2 regions of the Achromobacter deleyi genome follow, and region 2 is predicted to be linked to the other one. Evidence: predicted binding sites of a transcription regulator. Region 2 holds the regulator's gene; the other holds the start of a gene.
What was found. The regulator LexA, encoded in region 2, represses DNA repair genes until DNA is damaged. The targets are predictions, from matches to a motif close to ACTGTATNNNNATACAGT.
Positions count from the first base shown of each region.

Region 1: a site for LexA is predicted at 3,736-3,753, ahead of imuA (translesion DNA synthesis-associated protein ImuA). Genes of this name have one in related genera too.

Region 1 covers NZ_CP065997.1:5,723,072-5,733,508, reverse strand. Annotated here, with positions in the region: gene I6I07_RS25765 (error-prone DNA polymerase) at 1-1,564, opposite strand, end outside; gene I6I07_RS25760 (Y-family DNA polymerase) at 1,572-3,041, opposite strand; gene imuA (translesion DNA synthesis-associated protein ImuA) at 2,971-3,669, opposite strand; gene I6I07_RS25750 (amino acid permease) at 3,861-5,402, opposite strand; gene ypfH (esterase) at 5,564-6,292, shown strand; gene I6I07_RS25740 (IclR family transcriptional regulator) at 6,303-7,109, shown strand; gene I6I07_RS25735 (SDR family NAD(P)-dependent oxidoreductase) at 7,227-8,021, opposite strand; gene I6I07_RS25730 (Bug family tripartite tricarboxylate transporter substrate binding protein) at 8,023-9,000, opposite strand; gene I6I07_RS25725 (thiamine pyrophosphate-binding protein) at 9,043-10,437, opposite strand, start outside.
Region 2 covers NZ_CP065997.1:4,314,305-4,324,741, forward strand. Annotated here, with positions in the region: gene clpX (ATP-dependent Clp protease ATP-binding subunit ClpX) at 1-525, shown strand, start outside; gene lon (endopeptidase La) at 776-3,226, shown strand; gene lexA (transcriptional repressor LexA) at 3,336-3,986, opposite strand; gene I6I07_RS19760 (amino acid aminotransferase) at 4,147-5,346, opposite strand; gene uvrB (excinuclease ABC subunit UvrB) at 5,424-7,550, shown strand; gene I6I07_RS19770 (low molecular weight protein-tyrosine-phosphatase) at 7,799-8,290, shown strand; gene iscR (Fe-S cluster assembly transcriptional regulator IscR) at 8,484-9,026, shown strand; gene I6I07_RS19780 (IscS subfamily cysteine desulfurase) at 9,045-10,256, shown strand; gene iscU (Fe-S cluster assembly scaffold IscU) at 10,290-10,437, shown strand, end outside.

The sequences.
Region 1 (10,437 bases), 1.4 Mb from region 2:
GCTTGCCGCGCGAGATGACGAAGCCGCCGGGGTGCTGCGAGAGGTGGCGTGGAAAGCCCATCAGGGTCTGGGCCAGCGCGGCCCATTGCCGCGCCACCTGCGATTCCGGGTCGAGGCCGCAGGCGCCCAGCGTGCGCAGCATTTCCTTTTTGCCGTCCCACCACTGGTGGGCGCGCGCCACGGCGTCGATCACGCCCGCGTCCACGCCCAGCGCGCGGCCGGTGTCGCGCAGCACGCTGCGGGGCCGGTAGGAAATCACCACGGCGGTCAGGGCGGCGCGCTGGCGGCCGTATTTGCCGTAGATGTACTGGATCACTTCCTCGCGCCGCTGGTGCTCGAAGTCGACGTCGATGTCGGGCGGCTCGTTGCGTTCCTTGCTGATGAAGCGTTCGAACAGGTTGTTGCCGCGGCGCGGGTCGACTTCGGTGATGCCCAGGCAGTAGCACACCGCCGAGTTGGCGGCCGAGCCGCGCCCCTGGCACAGGATGCCGTTGTTGCGGGCGAACAGGACGATGTCGTAGACCGTGAGGAAGTAGGCCTCGTATTGCAGGTCGGCGATCAGCGCCAGTTCCTTTTCGATCTGTTCGGTGACGTGGGCCGGCGTGCCGGCCGGAAAGCGCCGCGCGGCGCCCGCCAGGGTTTCCTGGCGCAGGAAGGTGGCGGGTGTGTGGCCGCGCGGGATGATCTCGTCGGGGTATTCGTAGCGCAGCTCGTCCAGCGAGAAGGCGCAGCGCCGCGCCACCACCAGGGTCTGAGCCAGCGCCTCGGGCGGGTACAGGTTGGCCAGCCGCATGCGGGTGCGCAGGTGCTGCTCGGCGTTGCCGGACAGCGCGTAGCCGCATTGGGAAACGGGCTGGTGGGTGCGGATGCCGGTCAGGGTGTCGTGCAGCGGCTTGCGCGAACGCACGTGCATCTGCACCTGGCCCAGGGCCACCACGGGCAGTTCGGCGGCGCGCGCGGCGTGGTCGACGGCGGCGCGGTGCAGGTCGTCGCGCGAGCGGTACAGCAGGGTCAGGCCGACCCAGGCGCGGTGCGGGAAGGTGGCGGCCAGCCAGCGCGCCTGCTGCGCCATGCGGTCGGGGTCGTCGCCGTAGACGGGCGACAGGATCGCCAGGCACTCGGGCAGGTGGCGCAGGTGTTCGTAGCCCGGCGGCGGGGCGGTGAAGTCCTCGGGCGCCAGCCGGTATTCGCCCTTGGGGGCGCGGGTGCGGGCCAGGGTGATGAGTTCGGACAGGTTGCCGTAGCCCTCGCGGGTCTGCGCCAGCAGGGTCAGGTCGAGCGGGGCGGCGTCGGGGCCGGCGCGCAGCCGGAAGGTGGCGCCGATGAGAAGCGGCAGCTTCTGGGTCTTGGCCTCCATGTGGGCGCGCACCACGCCGGCCAGGCTGCATTCGTCGGTGATGGCCAGGGCGGCGTAGCCCAGTTCGGCGGCGCGGGCGGCCAGTTCCTCGGGGTGCGAGGCGCCCTGCAGGAACGAGAAATTCGACTGGCATTGCAGTTCGGCGTAGCCGGGCAGTCCGGCGGGCGGGCCGGGGGCGTCGTCATGGGGATCGTCGGGCGCTTGCATGGCGGGGTCAGGCGTACAGCCCGTGCAGGTACCAGCGCGCGTGCTCGTCGTCGCGTTCGCGGTAGATCCAGTAGCGCGCGCTGGCGGCGTCCTCGGCGACGAAGTAGTCGCGCACGGTCAGCGCCGGGTCCCACCAGCCGCTTTCGATGCGCTCGGGGCCGCGCATCAGCCGCAGCGCCTGGCCGGCGTATTGCGGCCGGTGGCCGGCCAGCTTCAGCGGCAGCGGCGGGTCGAGCAGCCAGAAGGGGCGGTCCAGCTGGTCGGGCAGCGGCTCGGGGCGCTGCGGCGGCTCCAGCGCGTCGCCCCAGGCGTTGGCGGCTTCGGGCCGGTGGTCGGGGGTGGGACAGGCGTGGCGGACGTGGTCGCGGCCCAGCCGCGCCGTCAGCAGGTCCAGCAGGCGGGCGTGGTCGGCGGCGGTGCCGCCGGGCTCGGGGAACAGCGTGGTGCTGGCGGCGGGTTGTTCGGTGGTGTCGGGCGCCAATAGGGATACGGCGATGACGGGCGCTTCGAGCGTGAGGCGGCCGAGCTTTTCCCGCAGCAGGTTGAGAATCTGCGGCGCCTGCCAGACGGGCTGGGCCAGCGCCAGTTCGAGTTCGGTGGGCGGGCGCGCATGGCGGCCGCGCTCGTGGTCCATGCGCAGCAGCACGCGCCGCACCGCCAGCTGTCGGGCCGCCAGCCAGCCGCCCAGCTGCTCGGCCAGGCGCCGCGCCACGGCCAGCACGGCGTCGGTGTGCTCGAGGTATTCCATCAGCTCGATGCGGCGCTCGAAGCGCGGCGGCGGCTCGATCCAGCGATGCAGTTCGGGCGACTGGCCATAGGCCGCGTCCAGCGCCTGCAGCAGGTCGGGCGCGCTGCGCCGTTGCAGGCCGGCGCGCGGCAGGGCGCGCAGGTCGGCCAGGGTGTGGCAGCCGATGTCGTTGAGCCAGTCCAGGCGCGGTTGGGCCTGGGGCAGCAGGGCCACGGGCAGGGCGTCGAGCCGGCGGGCCAGCGTGCGCGGGGTCAGCGCCCGGCGCGGCGGCCGGCGCCCGCCGCGATGCGCCAGCAGCCAGGCGCCGGCGGCGGTGGGCGCCATGCCCAGCGACACGCGCAGGTCCAGCGCGGCCAGCGTGGCGGCCACGCGCCGGTGCAGCGCGTGCGGCCCGCCAAAGAACAGCAGGCTGGCGCCGACGCTGAGCAGCACGGTGTCGTCGCCGGACAGCGCGACCTCGGGGGTGTATTGCAGCAGCGCCAGCGCCGCGCCCTGCAGGGTGTCGGCCTCGGCCACCGGGTCGCGCGTCAGCAGCTCGACCTCGGGCGCGATGGCGGCCGCGCCGCCGCGGCGCATGCCCGGCCGCACGCCGGCCTGGCGCGCGGCGGGCGTGAGGGCGGCGACGCGTTCCTGGTCGAGGACCGCGCAGGCCTGCGCCTCATGCGGCCAGTGCGGGCGCAGTGCGTCCAGCGGCAGGCAGCGCAGGCAGGCGGCGATCCAGAGGCGCATGGCGGGTAGGCGCGAGGACGCCGGGCTCCAGGCCCACGTACAGCGGGGCCTCGCAGACCGGTCCCCGGCGCTTGAGAATATGGACGGACAGCCCGCCCGGCGCGGGCGCGAGCGCCAGGCGCAACGGGGCGGGGGTGGCGTGCTGCGCCGCGCTGGCCGGGCGCAGGGCGACGAACAGCAGGTCGCTGGCCTGGGCCGCCAGGTGCAGCCGGCGCAGCGATTCGGGGCGCACGTGCGGCAGCCAGCAGAGCAGGGCGCCGCAGCTGCCGTTTTTCAGGATCTGCTCGGCGGCCCAGAGGGCGTCCAGGGGTTTTTCGGGGGCGACCCAGAGCAATTGGCGCGGATCGAGCCGCCAGCTCATCCAGCTGGCGATGTGCGGCGCGTGCGGCGGCTGCACCAGGGCGATGGCGCGGCGCGTTTCGAGCTGCGCCAGGGCCGGGCGCAGCAGGCGGATTTCGCCGATGCCGGGTTGCGGCGACAGCAGCTCGATCAGCGAACCCAGCGGCCAGCCGCCGTCCGGCAGCTCGGCCGACAGGGCGGCGTGGCCGGTGGGCAGGCTGCGGGCGGCGCCCCGGGCCAGCTGGGTGGCGCGCCACAACGCGGGATGGATCTGTTCTGGGGACGGCATGGCGGCTGGACGACCCGGTTCTCCTGGGGTGGAGGGCAGTCGGGCCGCCCTGGGAAATCAATGATTGCTGTATGAATATACAGTATTTTACCCGACGCGAAAGCGCCGGTATGTATCCCGGGATTGCACTGCCATAAAGGGGGATTCAGGCCGGAAGGCCGGGCCGCCGCAAGGGGCGGCCCGGCACCGCGTCAGGGGCGCGCGGCGGCGCTGGCGGCGACTGGCGCGTCCTGGCCGACGCCGGCGGCGCGGTCGGCCTCGAAGCCGTAGAACTGCATGTCTTCGTAGCGGATCCAGCGCGACTTCCTGACCAGCCGGTGGCCGATCCAGAACGCCAGGAACAGCGGGATCGCCAGGTAGGTCGAGACCACCCCGATCCAGTCGATGCGCTCGTCCAGGAAGGCCTGGTAGTTCTGGCCCAGCGTGACCAGCAGGCACAGCACGAAGGCCAGCAGCGGGCCGAACGGGAACAGGCCGGCCTTGTAGGGCAGGTTGGCGGTGTCGTAGCCGTGCTTCAAGTAGCCCTGGCGGAAGCGGTAGTGGCTGACCGCGATGCTGAGCCAGACGATGAACTCGGTCATGCCGGCGAAATTCAGCAGCCAGATGTAGACCGCCTTGGGGCTGTAGACCACGCTGAACATGCACAGGCAGGCCAGCGCGGTGGTGGCCAGCAGCGCGTACAGCGGCACGCCGTTGCCGGTCAGGCGCTTGAACACGGCCGGCGCCTGGCCCTCGACCGCCATGTTGAACAGCATGCGGGTGGCGGCGTACATGCCCGAGTTGCCGGCCGACAGCACCGAGGTCAGGATCACCGCGTTCATGATGGTGGCCGCCGACAGCAGCCCGGCGTGCTGGAACACCAGCGTGAACGGGCTGACGGCGATGTCCTCGACTTCGTTGCGCAGCAGCTGCGGGTCGGTATAGGGAATCAGCAGGCCGATGATCAGGATCGCCAGCACGTAGAACAGCAGGATGCGCCAGAACACGTGGTTGATGGCGCGCGGCACGTTGCGGCGCGGGTTCTCGGACTCGCCGGCGGCCACGCCGACCAGCTCGGTGCCCTGGAACGAATAGGCCACCACCATGGCCACCCCGACCCAGGTGGCGGCGTTGCCGACGAACGGCGCCTCGCCCACGGTCCAGTTGCGCAGGCCGACCGGCGCGTCGCTGTGGATGATGCCGACCAGCATGGCCACGCCCAGCACGATGAAGCACAGCACCGCCACCACCTTGATGATGGCGAACCAGTACTCGGCCTCGCCGAAGCTGCGCGCCGAGAAGGCGTTCAGGCCGAAGGTCAGCGCCAGGAAGAGGACGCTCCAGATCCAGCCGGGGGTGTCGGGGAACCAGTACGCCATCACCAGCTGGGCGGCCACCACGTCCACCGCCACCACCGTGGCCCAGCTGAGCCAGAAGTTCCAACCCAGCGCGAAGCCGAAGCCGCCGTCGACGTAGCGCGAGGCGTAGGTGCAGAACGAACCCGATACGGGCATGAAGGTGGCCAGTTCGCCCAGGCTGGTCATGATGAAATAGACCATCAGGCCGATCAGCAGGTAGACCGTGAGCGCGCCGCCGGGGCCGGCCTGGGCGATGGCCGCGCCCGAGGCGATGAACAGGCCGGTGCCGATGGCGCCGCCCAGGGCTATCATGGTCAGGTGGCGCGCCTTGAGCACGCGGTGCAACTGGTTCTTGTCGGCCGGAGGGGTTCCCGAATCTGTCGTCGGTGTTTTCATGGAATGCACAGGTTGATGCAAAGCGCTGCGCCGGCCACGAACGCCCGTCAGCGCCTGGTGGACACCGGGGGCAGTAGCCGGCCCGGGGGGCGCCTTGCCTAGGATTGCGTGTGGCGGGCATTTTACAATGGGGCCATCCAGTGCCCGTACGGAGCCGTTGCATGGCTGCTTCTTCCCCTGATTCCTCCCCATCTTCCCGCGCGATCGAACTGCTGCCCGAGCCGGGCGCCGAGGTGCGCCAACTGTTCATCCTGCTGCACGGCGTCGGCGGCGCGCCCGACAACCTGCTGCCGCTGGCCCAGGCCGTGCGCGCCGCGTTTCCCGCGGCGGCGATCCTGATCCCCGAGGGCTTCGAGCCTTTCGATGGCGGCGGCGCCGGCCGGCAATGGTTCTCGGTGCGCGGCGTCACCGAGGAAAACCGCCCCGAACGGGTGGCCCGGGCCCTGCCGCCGCTGGAGGCCTACGTGAAGCAGGCCCAGGCCCGCTTCGGCCTGCTGCAGTCCGACACCGCGCTGGCCGGTTTCTCGCAGGGCGCCATCATGGCGCTCGAACTGGTGCAGGCGCATGACGGCATGGCCGGCCGCGTGATCGCCTTTTCGGGCCGCTATGCGCAATTGCCCAAGGCCGCGCCGCAGTACACCACGCTGCATCTGCTGCATGGCGCCGCCGACGGCATCATGCCGGTGGCGCACATCCAGGCGGCGCAGGCGCGGCTGGACGAGCTGCATGGCGACGCCACCATCGACGTGGCCTCGCAGGTCGGCCACGAGCTGCACCCGGCGCTGATCCAGCGCGCCATCGAGCGGCTGCAGACCTGCGTGCCGCTGCGCAGCTGGGAAGCGGCGCTGGGCCTGAACCAGTCGCCGCCGGACGGCACCACGGTGCACTGACGCCGCGCCGATGAGTCCCGCCAAATCCTCCGCCGCCGCCCGCGACGCCGATCCGGTCGGCGGCGCGCAGAGCATCTTCCGGGTGTTGCGCATCCTCAAGTACGTGGGCGCCGCGCCCGCGCGCGGCGTCGGCCTGACCGACGTGGCGCGCGACCTGGGCCTGACGCCGCCGACCGCGCACCGCATGCTGTCGGCCCTGCTGCAAGAGGGCTTTCTGGCCCTCAACCCCAAGCTCAAGACCTACAGCCTGGGACGCGAGTCGTACATCCTGGGGCTGGCGGCCGAAAGCCGCCACGGCATCAAGGCGATCGCCGAATCGGCGGTGCTGCGGCTGGCCGAGTCCACCGGCGACACCAGCTTCCTGTCGGTGCGCTCGGGCCACGAGGCCGTTTGCGTCGACCGCAAGACGGGCGATTTCCCCATCAAGATCCTGACGCTGGAAGTCGGTCACCGCCGGCCGCTGGGCGTGGGGGCGGGCAGCCTGGCGCTGCTGGCGTTCCTGCCCAACGACGACATCGAGCGGGTGCTGGCGCGCTACGACGCCTCGGCCGCGCCCGACCTGCCGTCCACCGCGATGCTGCGCGAGGACATCGCCGCCGCCCGCAAGCAAGGCTATGCGCTGAACCCGGGCCGCATCATTCCGGACATGCTGGGGGTGGGCGTGCCGGTGTACGACCGCGAGCAGCACGTGGTGGCCGCGCTCAGCGTGGCCGCGATCCGCTCGCGCTTGTCGGGGGCGCGGCTGCAGGAAGTGGTGGCGGCGCTGCAGCGCGCCGCCACGGAACTGGGCGCGGAGCTGGCGCCGCGCCCGGCCTGACGCGCGGCGCGACCGCGCGCGTCTCGGATCCGGGCAATCCGACAGGCATTGGACCGATCGGGAGATGGCCGGCAGGCGGCGCGTCCTGGCGTCCCGCTGGCCGGCCTGCTACGCCGGCTATCGTCCCGCGCAGGACTTGCCGCCGTCCACCGGCAGGCACACGCCGGTGATGTACTTCGCTTCGTCGCTGGCCAGGAACAGCGCGGCATGGGCCACGTCCCAGGCGTCGCCCATGCGGCCCATCGGGCTGGCGGCGTTGCGGCGCCGGCGCATTTCCTCCACGTCCTCGAACTGGCCGGCGATCTGGGTGTAGATCAGTGGCGTGTCCATCACGCCCGGCAGCACCGCGTTGACGCGGATGTTGTCGGGCGCGTAGCGCACCGCCAGGGCGCGGGTCAGGTGGTTCAGCCCGGCCTTGGCGGCGTAGTACGAGGTGTAGGGATAGGTGTTGACCTGGATCGAGGCCAGCGACGAGATGTTGACGATGCTGCCGCCGCCCTGGGCCAGCATGGCCGGCAGCACGTGCTTGCAGGTCAGGAACACGCCGGTCAGGTTGGTGTCCATGACCCGGTGCCAGCTGTCTTCGCTGGCCTCGATCGGGTCGCCCATCTCGGTGATGCCGACGTTGTTGTGCAGCACGTCGATGCGGCCGGCCTCGGCCAGCATGGCTCGCACCGCCGCCAGGATCTGCGCGCTGTCGGTCACGTCGGCCGCCAGCGCGGTGCAGCGGCCGCCTTCCTCGATGATGATGCGGCGGGTTTCCTCGGCCGAATCGGCGCGCAGGTCGACCGCGAACACGTGGGCGCCTTCGCGGGCATAGAGCGCGGCGGCGGCGCGGCCGTTGCTCCAGCCCGGTCCGGACGAGCCCGCGCCGAACACCAGCGCGGTCTTGCCTTGCATGCGCTGGCCCATGTCAGTCCACCGAGATGTGCGCGAACTCGGCCACCTTCTTCCACTTGGCCACGTCTTCCTTGATCATGGCGGCGAAAGCTTCCGGCTTGTCGGCCACCACATAGGCGCCCACGCCGGCGTACCTGGCCTGCACTTCGGGGTCGGCCAGCGCGCGGCGCGAGGCTTCGCTGAGCTTGGCCAGGACCGGCGCGGGCAGGCCGGCCGGGGCCAGCAGGCCGTTCCACATCTCCGCGTCATACGTCGGCAGGCCGACTTCGGCGAAGGTGGGCACGTCGGGCAGTTGCGGGAGGCGCTTCCGGGCCGCCACCACGATGGCGCGCAGGCTGCCCGACTGGATGTGCGCCATCGACGAGGCCGCCGTGTCCCACAGGATCGGCACCTGGCCGGCGATGACGTCGTTGAGCGCCGGGCCGGTGCCGCGGTAGGGCACGTGCATCATGTCCAGGCCCGACAGCGACTTGTAGTATTCCATCGCCATGTGGGTGGCGCCGCCGTTGCCCGACGAGGCGTACGAATACTTGCCCGGCGCGCCCTTGACCAGCGCCACGAACGCCGCGTAGTCCTTGGCCGGGAAGTCCTTGTTGACCACGATCACGCCCGGCACGCGGATGATCTGCGTGACCGGGGTGAAGTCCTTGATGGCGTCGTACGGCAGGTTCTTGTAGACCGCCGAGTTGGTGCCGTTGGTGCTGGAGGTGCCCAGCAGCAGCGTGTAGCCGTCGGGCGTGGCGCTGGCCACCGCGCGCGAGCCGACCGTGCCGCCGGCGCCGCCGCGGTTTTCCACCACCACGGGCTGGCCGATCTGCTTGCCCAGCGCCTCGGCGAAGATGCGGCCGACCACGTCGGAGGTGCCGCCGGGCGGGAAGGGCACGATCAGGCGGATCGGGCGGTCGGGATAGTTGCTCTGGGCGCTGGCGGGGGCGGCCAGCACGGTGGCCACGGCGGTCGCGGCCACGGTCAGCCAGGTACGGATCTTCATGGGTTGTCTCCTCGCTTGGAATGTCTGTGTTTTTATTCAGGCTCAGGCGATGCGATCGCCCGGCTTGATCTTGGCGGCCCGGCTGTCCACGCCCGGCAGCATGTGGGCGGGGTCGCGCGTCACCACCACGTCCAGCACGGTGGGGCGGTCCTTGCAGGCGTAGGCGGCGGCCAGCGCGGCCGGGATCTCGGCCGGGTCCTCCACCCGGATACCGTTGCAGCCCAGCGCGCGGGCAACGTTGGCGTAGTTGGTCTCGGCCAGGTCCGACGACTGGTAGCTGCCGCTGCCGTACATCAGGTGCTGCAAGGCCTTGATATAGCCCGAGGCGGCATTGTTGACCACCACCAGGGTGAAGGCCAGGCCCATGCGCACCGCGGTTTCCAGTTCGCCCAGCGACATGTTGCAGCCGCCGTCGCCGGTCAGGCTGATCACCTGCCGTCCGGGCGCCGCCGCGGCCGCGCCGATGGCGCCGGGGATGCCGTAGCCGATGGACGCGAAGCCGCGGTCCGGCACGAAGCCGCGCCCGGCGCGCTTGGTGTCGAACAGCAGGCCGCCCCAGTGCGCGGCGAAACCGCCGTCGGCCACCAGCACGCCGTCCGCGGGCAGGCTGGCGTTGATCTCGTGCATCAGGCGCGCCATGCCGATGGGCCGGTCGGCCGAGGTCAGCTTGGCGTGCACCGATTCGCGCCAGGTGTGCATCGCCTGGCCGACTTCGGCGGCGTAGTCTTCCCGGCGGGCGGCGCCGTGGTCGGGCAGGGCGGCCAGGCCCTGGTCCAGCTCGGCCAGCGTGGCGCGGGCGTCGCCCCACAGCCGCAGCGTGGGCGTGGTGGTGCGGTCGAATTCCTCGGCCACGATGTCCAGGTGGATGATGGGCGCGCCGGTGGCCAGCAGGTCGTAGCGGCGCGTGGCCACTTCGCCCAGCTTGCAGCCCACCACGAACAGGCAGTCGGACTTGGCGATCAGGTCGTTGGCGATGCGGCTGTAGCGGCCGAACAGGCCCGCGTTCAGCGGATCGTCGCAGGCGATGGCGCCCTTGCCGCTCATGGTGTGAGCGACCGGGATGTTGTAGCGCCGGGCGAAGTCCTGCACGGCCTCGGCGGCCTCGCTGATGTGCACGCCGCCACCGCACAGCATCAGCGGGCGGTCGGCGCCGGCCAGCATGGCGGCGGCTTGCGCCAGCGCCTCGGCATCGGGGCGGCAGCGCAGGGCGGGCGCGCGGCGATAGGTGGCGCTGGCGTGGAAGGCGTCGGCGTCGAAGGCATGGACCTCGTGGGCGATGTCCTCGGGCACGTCCAGCACTACCGGGCCGGGCCGGCCGCTGGTGGCGACCGCGAAGGCGCGCCGCACCAGTTCGGGAATGCGCTCGATCTTCTCGACCCGCAGCACGTCCTTGACCACCGGGCGCAGCACTTCCAGCTGGCGCGCTTCCTGCGTCAT
Region 2 (10,437 bases):
ATCCGCGACCGCACCGAAAAGTCCGGCATCGGCTTCTCGGCCGCGGTGCGCGCCAAGTCCGAGCGCGGCGTGGGCGAGCTGTTCTCCGAGGTCGAACCCGAAGACCTGATCAAGTTCGGCCTGATCCCCGAACTGGTGGGCCGTCTGCCGGTGGTCGCCACGCTGGACGAGCTCGACGAGGCCGCCCTGGTGCAGATCCTCACCGAGCCCAAGAACGCCCTGCTCAAGCAATTCCAGAAGCTGTTCGCCATGGAAGGCGCCGAGCTGGACGTGCGTCCCGCCGCACTCAAGGCCATCGCCCGCAAGGCGCTCAAGCGCAAGACCGGCGCCCGTGGCCTGCGTTCCATCATCGAGCAGGCCCTGCTCGACACCATGTATGACCTGCCGTCGCAAGGCAACGTCAAGCGCGTGGTGCTCGACGAAGGCGCGATCGACGGCGAGGGCAAGCCCTTGCTGATCTACGCCGACGAAGAGGGGACGGCCGAAAAGCCGGAGCGCGGGGAAGTCCGCGACGCCGCGGCCTGACGGATATTTCAAAAAAACCCGTTTCCGTAACGGGTTTTTTTGTCTCCGGCGCCTGATTGAACGCACACTGCCAGGGTGTGTCCAATAAAACGGGATACCGGCCGCCGATTTTTTTGCCGTTTTGTTTATCCGGCCGCCGGGACCTTGAATTTTCGGCTATTGTTCCCATAACAGACGTAACCGACGGGGCTGTCCGGGTATACCCGGTCATCCTGTCCCCGATACGCCGAGTCATACCGAGGAACCTCCTATGTCTGCCAGCCAGACCCTGCCTTCCGACCCGATCGACCTTCCCCTGCTGCCACTGCGCGACGTCGTGGTGTTCCCGCACATGGTCATCCCGCTGTTCGTCGGCCGTCCGCGCTCCATCCGCGCGCTCGAGGTTGCGATGGAAGCGGGCAAGAGCATCATGCTTGTGGCCCAAAAATCCGCCGGCAAGGATGATCCCACTCCCGAAGACGTCTACGAGATCGGCTGCGTTGCCGGCATCCTGCAGATGCTCAAGCTGCCCGACGGCACCGTCAAGGTGCTGGTCGAAGGCACCCAGCGCGCCCGTATCAACAGCATCGAGGACGCCGATTCGCACTTCACCTGCCAGGTCACCCCGATCGAGCCGGACGCCGTCCAGGGCTCCGAGACCGAGGCCCTGCGCCGCGCGATCGTCGCCCAGTTCGAGCAATACGTAAAACTCAACAAGAAGATCCCCCCGGAGATCCTGACCTCGCTCGCCGGCATCGATGACGCCGGTCGCCTGGCCGACACGATCGCCGCGCATCTTCCGCTGAAACTCGAGCAGAAGCAGAAGATGCTCGAGATCGTCGGCACCTCCGAGCGCCTCGAAGGTCTGCTCACGCAGCTGGAAACCGAAATCGACATCCTCCAGGTCGAGAAGCGGATCCGCGGCCGCGTGAAGAAGCAGATGGAAAAGAGCCAGCGCGACTACTACCTGAATGAGCAGGTCAAGGCCATTCAGAAGGAGTTGGGCGAGGGCGAAGAGGGCGCCGACATCGAGGAGCTCGAAAAGAAGATCATCGCCGCGCACATGCCCAAGGAGGCACGCAAGAAGGCCGATGCCGAGCTCAAGAAGCTCAAGCTCATGTCGCCCATGTCGGCCGAAGCCACCGTGGTGCGCAACTACATCGATACGCTCATCAACCTCCCCTGGAGGAAGAAGAGCAAGATCAACAACTCCATCTCCAACGCCGAGACCGTGCTCGACAACGACCACTACGGCCTGGAGAAGGTGAAGGAACGCATCCTCGAATATCTCGCGGTGCAACAGCGCGTCGACAAGGTCAAGGCGCCGATCCTGTGCCTGGTCGGTCCTCCGGGGGTCGGCAAGACCTCGCTGGGCCAGTCCATCGCCAAGGCCACGAACCGCAAGTTCGTGCGCATGGCCCTGGGCGGCGTGCGCGACGAAGCCGAGATCCGCGGCCACCGTCGTACGTACATCGGCTCGATGCCCGGCAAGATCGTCCAGAACATGTCGAAGGTCGGCGTGCGCAACCCCCTGTTCCTGCTCGATGAAATCGACAAGCTGGGCATGGATTTCCGCGGCGATCCCTCGTCGGCGCTGCTCGAAGTGCTGGACCCGGAACAGAACCACACGTTCCAGGACCACTACATCGAAGTCGACTTCGACCTGTCGGACGTCATGTTCGTGGCCACCAGCAACACGCTGAACATTCCGCCGGCCCTGCTGGACCGCATGGAAGTGATCCGCCTGTCCGGCTACACCGAGGAAGAAAAGATCCACATCGCCCGCGACCATCTGCTGCCCAAGCTGATGAAGAACAACGGCGTCAAGGATACCGAGCTGACCGTCGATGACAGCGCGCTGCGAGACATCGTGCGCTACTACACCCGCGAAGCCGGCGTGCGTGCGCTCGAACGCGAAGTGGGCAAGATCTGCCGCAAGGTGATCAAGCAGTTGCTGACCCAGAGCGATCGCGCCAAGGCCGAAGGCAAGACCTTCGAGCTCAAGCCGGTCAATGTCACGGGCGACAACCTCAGCGATTACCTCGGCGTGCGCCGCTACACCTTCGGCATGGCCGAAAAGGAAAACCAGATCGGTCAGGTGACCGGCCTGGCCTGGACGGAAGTCGGCGGCGACCTGCTCACGATCGAAGTGGCGGACATGCCCGGCAAGGGCGTGATCCAACGCACCGGCTCGCTCGGCGACGTGATGAAGGAATCGGTCGAGGCGGCCCGCACGGTGGTGCGCTCGCGGGCGCGTCGCCTGGGCTTTGCCGACAGCGTGTTCGAGAAGCACGACATGCATGTGCACGTGCCGGAAGGCGCGACGCCCAAGGACGGTCCGTCCGCCGGTATCGCGATCACCACGGCCATGGTGTCGGCCCTGTCGCGTATCCCGGTGCGCGCCGACGTCGCCATGACCGGCGAGATCACGCTGCGTGGCGAAGTCCTGCCGATCGGCGGCCTGAAGGAAAAGCTGCTGGCCGCCCACCGCGGTGGCATCAAGACGGTCTTGATCCCGGAAGAAAACGTCAAGGATTTGGCGGAGATCCCGGACAACGTCAAGAACCATCTCGAGATCGTGCCGGTCCGCTGGATCGACAAGGTGCTGGAACTGGCCCTGGAACGCCTGCCGGAGCCGCTGGCTGAAGACGAAGCGGTCAAGGAACCGCTGGTCGCCAAGCCGGCGGAACCGGGCTCGACGGATCCCGTGCTCAAGCACTGATGCCTGGCCCGAGGCGCCCCGCAAGGGGCGGCCTTCAAAAAGAAACCCCGCTTGCGCGGGGTTTCTTTTTGGCGCGGCGATCTAGCCGGCGCCGGAACAAGCGGGGAAATCAGTGCAGCGTGTGCGGCCGGATCAGCCCGACCGCGATGCCTTCCAGCGCGAATTCCTGGTCGGCTTCGACCACGATGACATTGAAGTCGGGGTTCTCGGGCAGCAGTTCGATGCGGCCGTTCTGGCGCTGCAGGCGCTTGACGGTGACGTCGTCGCCCAGCCGGGCCACCACGATCTGGCCGTTGCGAGCCTCGGACGCCTTCTTGACGGCCAGCAGGTCGCCTTCGAGGATGCCGGCGTCGCGCATGCTCATGCCGCGCACCTTGAGCAGGTAGTCGGGCGTCTGCGCGAACAGGCTGGTATCGACGCCGATCTCGCGCTCGACGTGCTCGGCCGCCAGGATCGGGCTGCCAGCGGCCACGCGGCCCACCAGCGGCAGCAGCAACTGCGCCAGGCCGGGCAGGGGCAGCGGCGCCTGGGTCTGGGCGGGCGAGGCGTCCTTCAGGCGGATGCCGCGCGAGGCGCCGGCGGTGAGCTCGATGGCGCCCTTGCGGGCCAGCGCCTTCAGATGGTCTTCGGCCGCGTTGGGCGAGCGGAATCCGAGGGCCTGGGCGATCTCGGCGCGGGTGGGCGGAAAGCCGGTGCGCGCGACGGTTTGCCGGATGAGGTCCAGGATTTGCTGTTGACGATCAGTGAGTTTGCTGGCCATGGTGATGATCCGTTGGTGAGTCGGACTGTACATATATACAGCAGCATTCTGGGGGACATAACGCAAAAAAGCAAGCGCGGATCGGGCGCGGCCACCGAGCGGGCAATAAAAACGGGACCCGAAGGTCCCGTCTGGGGCTGGCGCAGGCCGGCGGGGCGCTTTACAGCACCGCGGCGATGCCCTTGGCCACCTGGTCGATGTTGCCGCTGTTGAGCGCGGCGACGCAGATGCGGCCGCTGGAGACGGCGTAGACGCCGTGCTCTTCGCGCAGGCGGTCGACCTGGGCCGAGGTCAGGCCCGAGTACGAGAACATGCCGCGCTGCTGCAGCACGAAGCTGAAGTCCTGCTTGCCGCCGTGTTCCTTGATCTTGTCGACCAGCTGCTTGCGCATCAGGCGGATGCGGTCGCGCATGCCGCCGAGTTCTTCTTCCCACATGGCGAACAGCTCGGGCGAGTTCAGCACCGTGGAGACGATCGTGCCGCCGTGGGTGGGCGGGTTGGAATAGTTGGTGCGGATGACGCGCTTGAGCTGGCTCAGCACGCGGACGGCTTCGTCCTTGCTGCCGGAGACGACGGTCAGGGCGCCGACGCGCTCGCCGTAGAGCGAGAACGACTTCGAGAACGACGAGCTGATGAACATGGTCAGGTCGAGGTCGGCGAACAGGCGCACGACCGCGGCGTCCTCACGCAGGCCCTCGCCGAAGCCCTGGTAGGCGATGTCCAGGAACGGCACCAGCTTGTTTTCCTTGACGACCGCGGCGATCTGCTGCCATTGGTCGAAGGTGGGGTCGACGCCGGTCGGGTTGTGGCAGCAGGCGTGCAGCACGACCACGGTGTTGGCCGGCGCGGCCTTCAGGGCGGCCAGCATGCCGTCGAAGTTCAGGCCGCGGGTGGCGGCGTCATAGTAGGCATAGGTGCCGACTTCGAAACCGGCGCGTTCGAACAGCGCGCGGTGGTTTTCCCAGCTGGGATCGCTGATCAGGACCTTGGAGGTCGGCAGCAGCTGGCGCAGGAAGTCGGCGCCGATCTTGAGCGCGCCGGTGCCGCCCAGGGCCTGGGTGGTCAGGACGCGGCCGGCGGCGACCAGCGGGGAATCCTTGCCGATCAGCAGGGCTTGCGCGCCCTGGTTGTAGCCGGCGATGCCTTCGATCGGCAGGTAGCCGCGGGCGGCGGCTGCCTCGATGCGGGCGATTTCCGCCTTGCGCACGGCGCCCAGCAGGGGAATGCGACCCTGGTCGTCGTAGTACACGCCCACGCCCAGATTGACTTTACCGGGGCGGGTATCCGCGTTGTATTGTTCGTTCAGACCAAGAATGGGGTCGCGCGGCGCGAGTTCGACGGAATCGAAAAGGGTGCTCATGGGACTCTGCTGAGGGTGAGTGGACGCAGTCGGAAGTGCTGTGGATAATGGGGGGTTTACCCTGGGAACAGTCTAGCATGCCTAAGAGCGCAATAGACCCGAGCGCGGCGGGTGCCGCAGCCGTTGGCTCCGTCACCGACGGGGCGCCCGATAGGGCCCCTGGCGCTGCCGCGGCGGCCCCAGGCCCGGGGTTCGTCGATTACCCCGGCAGCCCGTTCCACCTGTATCAACCGTATCCGCCCGCTGGCGACCAGCCGGGCGCCATCGACGGACTGATCCAGGGCGTGCAGGACGGCCTCATGTACCAGACCCTGCTGGGCGTGACCGGCTCGGGCAAGACCTACACCATGGCCAACGTCATCGCCCAGTTGGGGCGGCCGGCGCTGGTGCTGGCGCCCAACAAGACGCTGGCGGCGCAGCTGTACGCGGAAATGCGCGAGTTCTTCCCCAAGAACGCGGTGGAGTACTTCGTCTCGTACTACGACTACTACCAGCCCGAGGCCTACGTGCCGACGCGCGACCTGTTCATCGAAAAGGACTCGTCGATCAACGAGCACATCGAGCAGATGCGCCTGTCGGCCACCAAGAGCCTGCTGGAACGCCGCGACACCATCATCGTCGGCACGGTGTCGTGTATCTACGGTATCGGCAATCCGGGCGATTACCACGCGATGGTGCTGATCCTGCGCGCCGGCGACCAGATCTCGCGGCGCGAGATCCTGGCGCGGCTGGTGGCCATGCAGTACACCCGCAACGACGCCGAATTCACGCGCGGCGCGTTCCGCGTGCGCGGCGAGACCATCGACATCTTCCCGGCGGAAAGCGCCGAGCTGGCGCTGCGCCTGACGCTGTTCGATGATGAAATCGAAAGCCTCGAGCTGTTCGATCCGCTGACCGGCCGCATTCGCCAGAAGCTGCCGCGCTTCACCGTCTACCCCGGCTCGCACTACGTGACGCCGCGCGACACGGTGCTGCGCGCCATCGAGACCATCAAGGAAGAACTGCGCGAGCGCACCAAGCGCTTCATCGACGACGGCCACCTGGTCGAGGCCCAGCGCCTGGAGCAGCGCACCCGCTTCGACCTGGAAATGCTGCAGGAACTGGGTTTCTGCAAGGGCATCGAAAACTACTCGCGCCACCTGTCGGGCGCCGCGGCCGGCGAGCCGCCGCCCACGCTGATCGACTACCTGCCCGGTGACGCGCTGATGTTCATCGACGAGAGCCACGTCACCATCGGCCAGCTCAGCGCCATGTACCGGGGCGACCGCTCGCGCAAGGAAACGCTGGTGCAGTATGGCTTCCGCCTGCCGTCGGCGCTGGACAACCGGCCGCTCAAGCTCGAGGAGTTCGAGGCCCGCATGCGCCAATGCGTGTTCGTGTCGGCCACGCCCGCGGCGTATGAAAAGGAACATGCCGACAACGTGGTCGAGCAGGTGGTGCGGCCCACCGGCCTGGTCGACCCGATCGTCGAGGTGCTGCCGGCCCGCACGCAGGTCGACGACCTGCTGGGACAGATCAAGGTGCGCACGGACCTGGGCGAGCGCGTGCTGGTCACCACCCTGACCAAGCGCATGGCCGAGGACCTGACCGACTTCCTGACCGAGCACGGCGTGCGGGTGCGCTATCTGCACTCCGACATCGACACGGTCGAGCGCGTGGAAATCATCCGCGACCTGCGCCTGGGCACGTTCGACGTGCTGGTGGGCATCAACCTGCTGCGCGAGGGCCTGGACATTCCGGAAGTGTCGCTGGTGGCCATCCTGGATGCCGACAAGGAAGGTTTCCTGCGGTCCGAGCGCAGCCTGATCCAGACGATCGGGCGCGCCGCGCGCAACCTGAACGGCCATGCCATCCTGTACGCCGACCGCATCACCGATTCGATGCAGCGCGCCATGGAGGAAACCAGCCGCCGCCGCGCCAAGCAGCTGCAATTCAACGCCGACCACGGCATCACCGCCCGCGGCGTGCAAAAGGCCGTGCGAGAGCTGATCGACGGCATCGTCGCCCCGGTGCAGCACGATGCGCTGGAAGCCGCGGTCCCGGCCGAATTGCTCAAGGACGAAAAGGCCCTGGCGCGCGAGATCAAGCGCCTGGAAAAGCTGATGATGGATCACGCTCGCAACCTCGAGTTCGAGCAGGCCGCCGCCGCCCGCGACGCCCTGACGGCGCTCAAGCAGCGGGTGCTGCTGGATGGCGCGGTATGAAGTTCGTCAGTATCTAAATGTATCTATTCGCTGACAACGTGCTGAATATTGGGAAAAGTCATCATGTTGTCAGCGGACGTCCGAAATTTGCGCAAATGATCCATCCGGGGCCTTCCGCGAAGCCTCAAATATAGTTGTTAACTATATGATTTATTAGCATTATTTAAGGCGGCGAGCTGGCTTGTAACGGATGGCGAAAACGCAAAAAAAGCTTGCCTTATCTCGGGTTTTCCCGCACACTTACTCCCATGATGACCAAGGTACTTTTCGTTTGCATGGGCAATATCTGTCGCTCGCCGAGCGCAGAGGGCGTGTTTCGCCATTTGGTGAACGACGCGGGTTTGGGCGATGTGGTTCGCATCGACTCCGCGGGCACGCACGCGTTTCACATCGGCGAGGCGCCTGATGCCCGGGCGCAGGCCGCAGCGCGCAAGCGCGGCTACGAGATCACGCACTGCGAGGCTCGCCAGGTCACCGCGGAAGACTTCCGCGACTTCGACCTCATCCTCGCCATGGATTGGGACAACCTGTCCGCCATGCAGCAGCAGTGCCCCAAGGCGTACCAGCACAAACTGATGCTGCTGATGCGCTTCGCCAACGAGTTCGAAGAAGCCACCGTGCCCGATCCCTACTACGGCGGCGCCGACGGTTTCGGCAAGGTGCTGGACTACCTCGAAGACGCCTGTCAGGGCGTGCTCGAGCTGGTCCGCAAGCGCGCCACCCAATACCAGGCGGCTTGAGGCCTCCTGTGCGCCGGCGCGCCCTGTAGGGCGGCTTGGCGATTGGCAGTGAAAAGAACCGCGCGACAGCGCGGTTTTTTTCTAGCCGGGAGTCATACCAAATTACTCGGGAATTTGCTATACTTGAGCCAATTACTCGGGTATTGACCGCCGGATTCGCCGACGGCCATTGCCGAATCACAGGGAATTCACCATGCGGCTAACTACCAAAGGGCGTTTCGCCGTGACTGCCATGATCGATCTGGCTATGCGGCAGCATAGCGGCCCGGTCACTCTTGCGGCCATCAGCCAGCGTCAGAATATTTCGCTTTCCTATCTGGAACAGCTGTTCGGGAAACTGCGCCGCCACGAACTCGTGGACAGCGTGCGCGGCCCCGGCGGCGGTTACTCGCTCGCCCGCCTGGCGCGCAACGTGACCGTGGCCGACATCATCTTCGCCGTCGACGAACCGCTGGACGCCACCAGCTGCGGCGGCAAGCGGGACTGTACGAGCGGCAACGACGGCAAGCCTGGCAAGTGCATGACGCATGAGCTGTGGGCCACGTTGAATCGCAAGATGGTCGATTACCTGGATTCGGTGTCGCTGCAAGATCTGGTTGATCAGCAGCGCGTGCGCCAATTGCAGGAAGCCAACAATCAAGCGCAGGCTTGCGCGGTACGCGTGAATCGGGTGGGAGGCACCAACAACGCCGCCAACGCCCCGACCACCACCGTCGCGGCCAATGCCACCGTATAAGCAGTAGGAGTTGTAGATATGACCACCCGCCCGATTTACCTGGACTACTCGGCCACGACCCCCGTCGACCCGCGCGTCGTCGAAAAGATGGTGCCCTGGCTGTACGAAAGCTTCGGCAACCCCGCTTCGCGCAGCCACTCGTTCGGCTGGGAAGCCGAAGACGCCGTCGAGCGTGCCCGCGAGGAAGTCGCCAAGCTGGTGAACGCCGATCCGCGCGAAATCGTCTGGACCTCCGGCGCCACCGAGTCGGACAACCTGGCCATCAAGGGCGCCGCCAACTTCTACGCCGAGCGCGGCAAGCACATCATCACCATCAAGACCGAGCACAAGGCCGTGCTCGACACCTGTCGTGAACTCGAGCGCCAGGGCTTTGAAGTGACCTACCTGGACGTCAAGGACAACGGCCTGATCGACCTGGACGTCTTCAAGGCGGCGCTGCGTCCCGACACCGTGCTGGTGTCGGTGATGATGGTGAACAACGAAATCGGCGTCATCCAGGACATCGAAGCCCTGGGCGAGATCTGCCGCGAGAAGGGCATCATCTTCCACGTCGACGCCGCGCAAGCCACCGGCAAGGTCGAGATCGACCTGCAGAAGCTGAAGGTCGACCTGATGGCGTTCTCGGCCCACAAGACCTACGGCCCCAAGGGCATCGGCGCGCTGTACGTGCGTCGCAAGCCGCGTGTGCGCATCGAAGCGCAGATGCACGGCGGTGGCCACGAGCGCGGTTTCCGCTCGGGCACGCTGGCCACGCACCAGATCGTCGGCATGGGCGAGGCCTTCCGCCTGGCCCGTGAAGAAATGGGCACCGAGAACGAGCGCATCCGCATGCTGCGCGATCGCCTCTGGGCCGGCCTGTCGCAGATCGAAGAGGTCTACCTCAACGGCGACATGGACCACCGCGTGCCGCACAACCTGAACGTCAGCTTCAACTATGTCGAAGGCGAGTCCCTGATCATGGCGATCAAGGAACTGGCCGTTTCGAGTGGCTCGGCCTGCACCTCGGCCAGCCTGGAACCTTCCTACGTGCTGCGCGCCCTGGGCCGCAACGACGAGCTGGCGCACAGCTCGATCCGCTTCACGCTGGGCCGTTTCACCACCGAGCAGGAAGTGGACTACACCATCGAACTGCTCAAGAGCCGTGTCGGCAAGCTGCGCGACATGTCGCCGCTGTGGGAAATGGCCAAGGAAGGCATCGATCTGAATACCGTGCAGTGGGCCGCGCACTGAGCGCCCGAGCCAAAGAATACGTGGAGAACTAACATGTCTTACAGCACCAAAGTCCTGGATCACTACGAAAACCCGCGCAACGTCGGTTCGTTCGACAAGTCGGACGACTCGGTGGGCACCGGCATGGTCGGCGCGCCGGCCTGTGGCGACGTCATGAAGCTGCAGATCAAGGTGAACGAAG